DNA from 3 places in the Peribacillus sp. NPDC096379 genome. Region 1 is predicted to be linked to each of the others. Evidence: riboswitches for the same ligand, from Rfam matches in the RefSeq annotation. Region 1 holds a riboswitch; each other region holds the start of a gene.
What was found. A riboswitch is a leader RNA that binds a small molecule or an ion and turns the genes downstream of it on or off. The one in region 1 is predicted to bind thiamine pyrophosphate.
Positions count from the first base shown of each region.

Region 1 (3,281 bases):
ATTAGAAAAGGTGTTTAGTAAAGGAAAACAAGTGATTAAAACTACATAAGGGGGTGACAGTGTGTCGGAAGGTCTAAATTATCAGTTTTTAGTGGATACATTTTTTGTTGCCTTATCTGGGGTGCCTATAGCACTGATTATTACGATTGTATCATTACTGATTGCTTTGCCATTAGGTTTTTTACTTGCCTTAACAAGAATCAATCGGATTCCGGTTTTAAATCGTTTTGCACAAATATATGTTTCATTTGTAAGAGGAACACCTGTCATTATTCAAATATTTATCATCTATAGCAGTGTCCCTTTATTGCTTGCTTCGATATTTGAAAAATATAACATCAACATGAATGTGTACGATGTCAATCCAATTTGGTACGCTTTCATTGTTTTCTCATTGAATACGACAGCGATTCTTATCGAAGTGTTCCGTTCAGCTTTAAGCACAGTAAGCAAGGGACAATTGGAAGCAGCTTATTCTGTTGGATTAACGAATGTGCAAGCATTTAGAAGAATCATCATTCCACAGACATTAGTTGTCGCCTTACCAAATATTTGTACAGCAACAGTCAATTTAATTAAAGCAACATCTTTAGGGTATGCCATGTCTCTGCAAGAAATTACATTAAGAGCCAAGGTGGCAGCCAATGTCGGCTACAATTATGTTGAGGCTTATATTGATATCTTCCTTGTCTACTTGATTTTATGTAGTTTAGTAGAGTATTTATTTAAGGTATATGAAAAACGATTAAGAAGGTATAAAGCAGTAAATGTCTGAAATGAAATAGGAGGTGGATATGATGTTAGAGATTACAAATATCCATAAATCGTTTGGTAATAATGAGATTTTAAAAGGCGTGGATTTACAAATAGACAAAGGGGATGTTGTGGTAATCCTTGGACCAAGTGGCTCCGGAAAAACAACATTACTTCGCTGCATTAATTTTCTTGAAAAAGCAGACCAAGGGCATGCCATTTTTGGCGATATTGATGTCAATCTTAAAACAGCGTCCAAAAAGCAAATTCATGAAATTAGGCAGAAAGTGGCCTTTGTATTTCAAAATTATAATTTATTTAATAATAAAACGGCATTGGAAAATGTAACAGAAGGGCTGATTATCGGAAGAAAAGTGGCAAAAGATGAGGCGATTGAAATTGGCAAAAAAGCATTGGATAAAGTAGGCCTGGCAGAAAAGTATCATGCATACCCGAGTGAATTGTCAGGTGGGCAACAGCAAAGGGTTGGTATAGCAAGAGCGGTCGCTTTAAATCCAGATATCATTCTATTTGACGAACCAACCTCTGCACTAGATCCAGAACTAGTCGGTGAAGTGTTGACCGTCATGAAAAATATTGCCAATGAAGGAACAACGATGCTAGTCGTCACGCATGAAATGTCGTTTGCGAAAGATGTAGCCAATAGAGTGATCTTTATGGATGCCGGCGTTGTAGTAGAAGAAGGAACACCTAAAGATATTTTTGTGAATCCAAAAGAAGAACGAACAAAGAAGTTCTTAAAAAGGGTTTTGCCGGAGGATTATATCTTTTACATTTAATAACATTATTTGTAGGGCTTTTTCTGTTGAAAAAGGGGCGGAGGTATTACTGCCCGTTAATGCGGGATAAATAAGCGCTACATGAATCCAATTTTCCTATCTCGCCTTAAAAAAATATCAATTTCAAATTTTCAGGCATTGCATTTTTGTTCCAGCGTGGTATGATGACAGTAATTAAATATACATTGCACTAGGGGAGTCTTTAAGAGGCTGAGATGGAACGTTGTTCTAGACCCTTTGAACCTGAACCGGATCATGCCGGCGGAGGGAAGTGGAGATATTAGCTCAGTTAGTTTATATGTGGATATCTACCCCTTTCCTACTTTCAGGAAGGGGGTTTTTGGTTTTATTTCAGAGTGTGTGGCTTTTTAAAACAAATCACTTAAAATGCTCCAAACTATTTTGGCCAATGTATGGGGCACACAAAAAGGAGATGAAACGATGAATTCTATTAGAAAGCTCACACTTACTGCCATGATTACAGCATTAACAGCACTGACTAGTTCCTTTGTCTTTATTCCGATGGGCTTTGCCAAAATCTTTCCGATCCAACACTTAGCGAACGTATTAACGGCCGTTATGTTAGGTCCTGGCTATGCCATTGGTCAAGCTTTGCTCGTCTCTATTATTAGAAACATGGCTGGAACGGGTTCTATCTTTGCTTTTCCAGGGAGTATGATGGGGGCTTTGCTTGCAGGACTATTATTCAGGTATACAAATAAGATTGGTTTCGCTTGTGTAGGTGAGGTCATAGGTACCGGGATTATCGGAGCGCTTGCCTGTTATCCACTTGCCCTGTTGTTTTTAGGGAAAAAAGTGGCTTTGTTTGGCTTTTTACCAGCGTTTTCAATTAGTTCTTTAGCAGGAGCAAGTATTGCGTTTATTTTATTAAAAGTGTTCTTGAAAAATAAATATTTGGAGGGGTTACTCTATGAAAACAGCACTTACAATCGCAGGCTCTGATTCAGGAGGAGGAGCGGGAATTCAAGCCGATTTAAAAACATTTTCTGCCCATCATGTGTTTGGCATGTCGGTTATCACAGCTGTCACCGCCCAAAATACGGTAGAGGTTCGTTCGATTCAAACGATGAGCCAAGAAATCATTCGCGACCAAATATCTGCCGTTTTTGACGATATTGAAGTTCATGCTGTGAAGATTGGGATGCTCGGTTCGGCCGAAACGATCGAAACGGTTGCCGAAATGCTTGATACATATAAACCTCAGTACATTGTCCTTGATCCAGTCATGATTGCTAAAAGTGGGGATCAACTTCTGGAGGAGGATGCTGTAGAAGCGTTGAAAAAGCGCTTGCTCCCAATGGCTACGCTCGTTACTCCTAATATACCAGAGGCGGAAATGCTAGCGGGAATAACGATTCAATCTAAACAAGATTTATATGAAGCATGCCAGATTATCGAGCAATTAGGAGCGAAGGCCATCTTGTTAAAAGGAGGACACTCTGCCGGAGATCCAAATGATCTTTTTTATGATGGGACAAATTATTCATGGTTGAATGGTGAAAGAATTCATACGAAAAATACACACGGGACGGGCTGTACCCTTTCATCAGCCATTGCGGCAAACTTGGCAAACGGACTTGAAATCGAGGATGCCATCCGTCAATCAAAAGAATATATTACGCAAGCTATCCGTGACAGCTTTGCCATTGGGAATGGCCATGGTCCAGTCAACCATTTCTATCAATTTCAGAAAGTACACCAATCATA
Region 1 is NZ_JBIWFD010000001.1:170,893-174,173, forward strand. Features, by position in the region: gene ACIQZI_RS00855 (amino acid ABC transporter permease) at 1-49, shown strand, start outside; gene ACIQZI_RS00860 (amino acid ABC transporter permease) at 62-775, shown strand; gene ACIQZI_RS00865 (amino acid ABC transporter ATP-binding protein) at 798-1,553, shown strand; TPP riboswitch at 1,736-1,840, shown strand; gene thiW (energy coupling factor transporter S component ThiW) at 1,995-2,516, shown strand; gene thiD (bifunctional hydroxymethylpyrimidine kinase/phosphomethylpyrimidine kinase) at 2,485-3,281, shown strand, end outside.

Region 2 (3,281 bases), on a different contig from region 1:
TTTGTTAGGCCGGCAATATCGGTCATGGAAAAAGAAAGCTTTCCTTGACCATACTTCTGCTTGAATAGCCAGGAGACGAGCAGCTTTTCAGAAGAAGAAAGCTTACCCAGAGGAGCTGTTAAAGTAAAGAGAAGGCTATGTTTGGGAGCTGTAGGATCCTTTTGAAACCTTCCTCTTGTCTGCTGGATTTGAACAGTGGCTGCTCCTTTTTCAACAAGAGAATATAGCCCGGATAGGAACGCATAAGGATTCAATCTGCCAATACGGTGAATCATATATAGATGAAGTGGATCATGCTTTAGAATGCTCTCTGTACTTCTTCTAGGCACAAGTTTCATGATGAGCAAGACGAAGCAGCAACAGATAAGGAGAACCAAGAAACCAATTAAAAACTTTGAAAAGCCTTCCTTTTGTTTTGTTTTCTTTATGGCTGTTTCTACTCGCTTCTTTTCCTGTGCAACTGCTTCCTTTAAAGACATAGGTGCTGCATTTTTAGCCTGTTCACTCATGATGGATGAGGGAAAGAGTATCCGGGTTTCAGTTAAGGCATACATTTCAGATACCGGAGTGGAGAAATGGACGCTATATGGATCTTTTGATGAAACTTTCCCTTTCCGGTCATGGAAGAATGCATACGTGTTTTGATTATCGACTTCTTGTGGGAAATAAAAATCAATGTTTACATGAAAAAGATCGTTATCATGATTTGAATCTGTTCCAAAGAACGGTACGGTCAAATCACTATAAGAATCATATGATTTCACAGCATTTTTTAACGTATATATATAGAAAATATACTTCTTTTCATTATTGGACGGAAGGGATGCAGTATATGTACGGTCATCTTCTGAAACATGTAGCTGTCTCAGTTCATTCCTCTGCATATAGCCAAGCTTTGCCTTTGGATTCAACAGCTCATATGCCTCGAAATCCTGCACCCCATCATGATGGTCCTTCTGGATAGAACGATGGACTTGACTATACTTTCCATCAAAAGTGTATGTGAAAATTTCATTCACGACTAAATTTCCGTTTGGCTGAATCCAGGCGCGGATATTTACTTGATCAATCGAAAAGGACTTAGCGAAAGTGGTTGAAGCCATGATGAAACCAAGAATAAAGATAAACGGAAAAATAAAGAATACTCTTTTCAACTAGTTCCCCCCTACGATATTACTCATTAGTATCACTGTTAATCTACGAATAACTAAATATTACCATATCTATAAAAGGAATGGAAAGCGAGGCAGGGATTTGTTCATTCTATCTGAAGCGTGGCTATATTTTTTGAAAAAATCACAGAAATTGGTGGATGTGATTGTGATGGAACCTATTTTGTTCCCTTTATCGAAAAAGGCTTTTTCTTTTTTAGCATTCCTCTTGAAAAACCTCAAGACATATGGCAAAGTAAGTAGATGATGAAGCATTAAACGAATTGAATAATGAAACATGTGGGGGGACCAGTGTTGCTGGTTGAGACCGTATCCAATAGATACATACCCTTGGAACCTGATCTGGTTAAAACCAGCGTAGGGAACATATTTAAACAGGACTCATTTGTTATGATATGCACCCTAGGGATAAACCTATGGTGCTTTTTTGCGTAGCGCGATTCCTATTAAACGTTTACATATTTTCCACCTTGTTTCTTCGTTTGCTGCTTTGTAAGACATGTTCAAGGGGGAAATGTAATGAAGAAATGGTTAGTCTTACTTAGTGTGATGCTTATTCTTGCTGCTTGCGGGAATAGTCAGGACAATGGTTCGAAGGAAAAGAATCAAGAGAAATTAAAGAAAGTTACTCTTGTTTTAGATTGGACGCCGAATACGAATCATACTGGTTTGTATGTTGCAAAGGAAAAGGGGTATTTTGAAGAAGAGGGGCTAGATGTTGAGATTATAATGCCAGGTGAGGCGGGAGCTGACCAGCTTGTCGCAGCGGGAAAAGCAGAGTTCGGAATTGGCTACCAGGAATCTTTGACAGAAGCGCGTGTACAAGGTGTGCCATTGGTCTCGATTGCTGCTATTATTCAGCATAACACGTCTGGATTTGCTTCCCCAGTTGATAAGAAAATTACCTCACCGAAAGATTACGAAGGAAAGACGTATGGCGGTTGGGGAGCACCTGTAGAAAAAGCTGTCCTATCTTCTTTGATGAAGCAGGAAAATGGAGATGTGAAAAAAGTCGATATTGTGAATATGGGAGATACGGATTTTTTCACAGCGGTTAAACGAGATATTGATTTTGCTTGGATTTATTATGGGTGGACAGGTATAGAAGCTGAGTTGCGTGGGGAGAAATTGAATATGCAATATTTGACCGATTACACGGAAAAGCTAGATTACTATACGCCTGTTCTCACAACTAATGAAGATTTAATAAAAGAAGATCCAGATACTGTTCGTTCTTTTGTAGCAGCAGTTTCCGAGGGCTATCATTATACGATTGAACATCCCGAAGAAGCGGCGGACCTTTTAATTAAAGCAGTTCCTGATATAGACCCAGAATTGGTAAAGGCAAGTCAAAAGTGGTTATCACCGAAATATCAAGATGACGCTTCAAAATGGGGTGTTCAAGATCAAAAGGTTTGGGAAAACTATGCGAGCTGGATGTTTGAGAACGGTTTGCTTGAAAGTGAATTAGACGCAAAAAAGGCATTCACCAATGAATTTTTACCGAAATAAGGAGGAGAGAAGCATGAGCGACTCATTAGTAAGCATTCAAATTATCCCGAAAACAAAAAATGGGGAAGATGTGATTCCTTATGTAGATGAAGCAATAGCGATTATTCATGACTCTGGAATTAAATATGAAGTTCATCCGCTTGAAACGACCATGGAAGGGAATTTGACAGAAATCTTTTCAATTATCGAGAAAATGAATCAACGGATGATTGAGATTGGCAGTCGTAATGTGATTTCTCAAGTGAAAATTCTTTATCAACCAAGCGGTGCATCTATGGATAAATTGACAGAGAAATATCGCCCATGAAGATTTGGTATAAAGGATGGAGACCAGCTCTGGTCCTCATCCTTTTATTCATCGTATGGGAAGTTTCTTGTCGGCTTTTTGAAATACCAAAATGGCTCCTGCCTTCCCCCTCGCAGATATGGTTAGAAGGAGCTGCTGGATGGCCGAATTATCATCACCATCTAACATCGACGATTGGACTTACAATCTTGGGGTTTTTAATTGGAGCAAGTGTGGGCATTGCAGTTGCTGTTGGTCTACACCTTATTCCGAAGCTTAGAGAAGCCATTTATCCGATCATCATTCTCTCA
Region 2 is NZ_JBIWFD010000007.1:45,513-48,793, reverse strand. Features, by position in the region: gene ACIQZI_RS21680 (DUF2207 domain-containing protein) at 1-1,154, opposite strand, end outside; TPP riboswitch at 1,444-1,553, shown strand; gene ACIQZI_RS21675 (ABC transporter substrate-binding protein) at 1,692-2,684, shown strand; gene ACIQZI_RS21670 (thiamine-binding protein) at 2,698-2,991, shown strand; gene ACIQZI_RS21665 (ABC transporter permease) at 2,988-3,281, shown strand, end outside.
Region 2: it holds a riboswitch for thiamine pyrophosphate, as region 1 does, so the genes downstream of both, ACIQZI_RS21675 (ABC transporter substrate-binding protein) here and thiW (energy coupling factor transporter S component ThiW) in region 1, are expected to answer to the same signal.

Region 3 (3,281 bases), 1.0 Mb from region 1:
TTCTTCATTAAAAAGAATGATTCGTTCAATGAATTCTAGGACATGATCAATTTTATGTTCTACAATAATCAATGTTTTTTCTTGGCCGACTTCTTTTAATACATTCCAAATCTCTTTCGTTCCTTTAGGGTCAAGCATCGCTGTTGGTTCATCTAAAAATAATACGTCTGGTTTTAGGGCCAAGATCGATGCTATAGCTAAGCGTTGTTTCATACCTCCAGATAGTGTTTGAATGTTAGTATGAATATCTGGTAGAGATAAGCCGACCTGCTGTAAGTGATGATGGATTCGCTCAATCATTTGTTGTTTTGGAACGTTCATATTTTCAAGAACGAATGCAATTTCTTCATCAACAAAAGGCATGCAAAACTGACTATCAGGATCTTGAAAAACATACCCCCATGAAGAGGGACATAAAAGTGCCTCAGCTTTCATGGGAACGTCAATCGAATGAGGAATTAAGCCACTTAAAACTTGTAAAAGCGTCGATTTTCCACAACCTGATGGCCCGAGAAGGAGAACTTTTTCCCCTTTGTAAAAGGTAGAAGATAAGTCCTTAAATAATAAGGACGCATCTCCAGGGAATTTCAATCGTAACTTTTCAACATGTGCAATTCGTTCCATAGTTATCCACCCTTACTTTTGATCCAGTTCAGCATAATCTTTACTTGATGCTGGACGCACAAGATTTGTTACGCCTGTCGCTTCTAAAACTCTCACTAAATAGTAAGCAAACACACCTGCAAAGAGAATAGACCCGAGAAATCTAGCAAACATAAATAATGTTAAATTCCAAGCAGCAAGATCACCGATTTCTCCATAGGCGAAATCCATTAGGACCGATCCTAAGCATGCAGCGATAGCCGACAATATCGCTACGGAAATATGAAATCGTTTATATTTGAAAGCCATAAAGACAAGCTCTGCAAACAAACCTTGGACAACGCCATACAGAAGCACGGTTAGCCCCCATGGGGAACCTAAAAGAAATTCACCGGACGCCGCTGCAATTTCAGCAAGCAATGCAACACCTGGTTTACGGATGATAAAAAAGGCAACATTAGCCGCAATAAACCACATGCCATACATAAATTGGTCGGCATGTAAGCCGATTGGTTTTAGAGCATAATATACGGAACCCCAAAGAATATAGACAATGCCAAATGCAATGGCAATTACAATCGTCACTAATATGTCTGTCAATTTTAATCCTTTTGTCATGTTATGAATCTCCTTATTTAGAATTGGCTAATTATTATACTTCTAGTACTTCTTTTTGAACCGGCCACGTTTCTAACTGATACGCCATTTCCCAAAAAGAGTATTCATATTGACTACTAAGGATGAAATGCTCTTTCATTCGTAGTTTATCGTCCTCAGTCACTTTGTTAGCAATCTCATCGATTCTCTTAATCTGTTCGTCTACCAATGTCCGGAACCAATCGCCGCCATATGCAGCAATCCATTCTTGATAAATCGGTTCTTCTGGTGTACAACCTTTTAGTCTTTCACCAATTTCATAATATAACCAGTAACATGGCAGGATTGCCGCAATTACGTCACCTAAATGTCCTGAATAGGCAGCACGATACATATGTGACGTATATGCATAAGCAGTAGGTGCAGGTTTAAAATTCTTCTTTTCCTCTTCAGTAATGCCTAATCGTTTAGAGAAATTGTCATGGAGCGATAGCTCAGCTTCATACGTTCCTTGTGCATGGCTGGCAAGTCGACTCGTTGTGTATAAATCTGTTGCTTTTACTGCCCCTAAAGCTTGTACTCTAGCAAAGTGAGATAAATAATAAGCATCTTGCATCACATAGTAGCGAAAACAGGCGAGTGGGAGTGTCCCATCTCCAATACCTGTAACAAACGGGTGGTGAAAGCTTGCTTCCCAGATGTGATCAACTTCTTTACGAATTTCCTTTGAAAATGTCATGTGATTTGCCCTCCATTTTTTCTATTAGTAGTAAGTGAGACACAGATAGATATATGAAATTGCCCAGTATCTTCTTTTAAAAAATAAAAAACCACTTCCTTTTTAGCATAAGAAAGTGGTTTTGATTGGTTACAAAATAGGTGTCCTCAGTATAGACGCCCCCACTTCCCTACGCTGGTATAATCCAGATCAGGTTCTAAGGGTCTTAAAGTCTCACTTTAATCTCAGCCTTTTCAGTCATAAGAAGCTTCCAATATCTTTTTAAGCTTCATTTCCCATTCAAGAGGCACCCCTAGTGGTAAAAATTGTTTATTTAATTGTCATTTGTCTAAATAGTACCATGAAATTTTTGATTGTCAATCTTTTATGAAAAATAGGAATGTTTGATGATTACCGAAACATTGCAGATTGATATGCAAATAAGCTTTGACAGAATGGAGGGGGTAGGCGATCCATACTGAAAGTTCACATTTGATTCATTTTTGGCTTTTTTTATTTGGGGAAAATCGCCGCTATGGAAACCTCGAATAATTCTGGAGACGATAACCATTTTGGAAGGGACTAGTTTTATGATGAAAAATGAGACAAATTTCTTCAAGAGGTTTTGATGTTTAGTGTGAGTAGTCTACCCCCTCTATGACCAGAGATAACAGCTCTCCATATAGCTTGTTTGGCTTAGGCGATCCTTTTGGTTATGTATTCTAGCCCAGTTTGCGATACCAATAAATGAGGTCTTTTTTGCATATTTTGAGCATTTTGTTAAGGAACAAAATTAATGAATAATTGAATTAACCAACAGGATCAAGTATTCGCTTACTTATTAAGGAAAGCCTGAAATCAAGAAAAGTCTTGAATATTCAAAAAATAACTGATATATTATTAAAAAGTAAACTACCTGGATAACTCGGAAAAATCATTATCATAACCAAGTAAAATGATAAGAATTATAAGTATTTAATTAGGAATTTGGGAGGCTATCATGTCAGAGTATCAGCAAGTAAGTAAAAATTTAGGAGAAGCTCTTAAGAAAGCTACGCAGCCATTTAGAAAGTATCGAAATTTTGCAGATGAAGTTTGGTCTGAAGGAGCCATTGATACTAAAACAAAAGAGATTTTAGCAGTAGCGGTTACTCATGTTACAAAGTGTAGCTACTGTGTTGACTTTCACACAAAGCGAGCAAAGAAGGCTGGTGCCAAGGTAGAAGAGCTTATTGAAGCTGCGGTACTTTCTGCTTCGATTCAATCGAATCCCGCACTAATGGAGGATGAAACATTACGTGTCTCGAATCTCGAAGATTTCCCTTTATCTGCTCGCTCGTTCTTCATCTACCCAACTAGCGAA
Region 3 is NZ_JBIWFD010000001.1:1,203,599-1,206,879, forward strand. Features, by position in the region: gene ACIQZI_RS05635 (ABC transporter ATP-binding protein) at 1-624, opposite strand, end outside; gene ACIQZI_RS05640 (ECF transporter S component) at 637-1,230, opposite strand; gene tenA (thiaminase II) at 1,256-1,939, opposite strand; TPP riboswitch at 2,089-2,243, opposite strand; gene ACIQZI_RS05650 (carboxymuconolactone decarboxylase family protein) at 2,919-3,281, shown strand, end outside.
Region 3: it holds a riboswitch for thiamine pyrophosphate, as region 1 does, so the genes downstream of both, tenA (thiaminase II) here and thiW (energy coupling factor transporter S component ThiW) in region 1, are expected to answer to the same signal.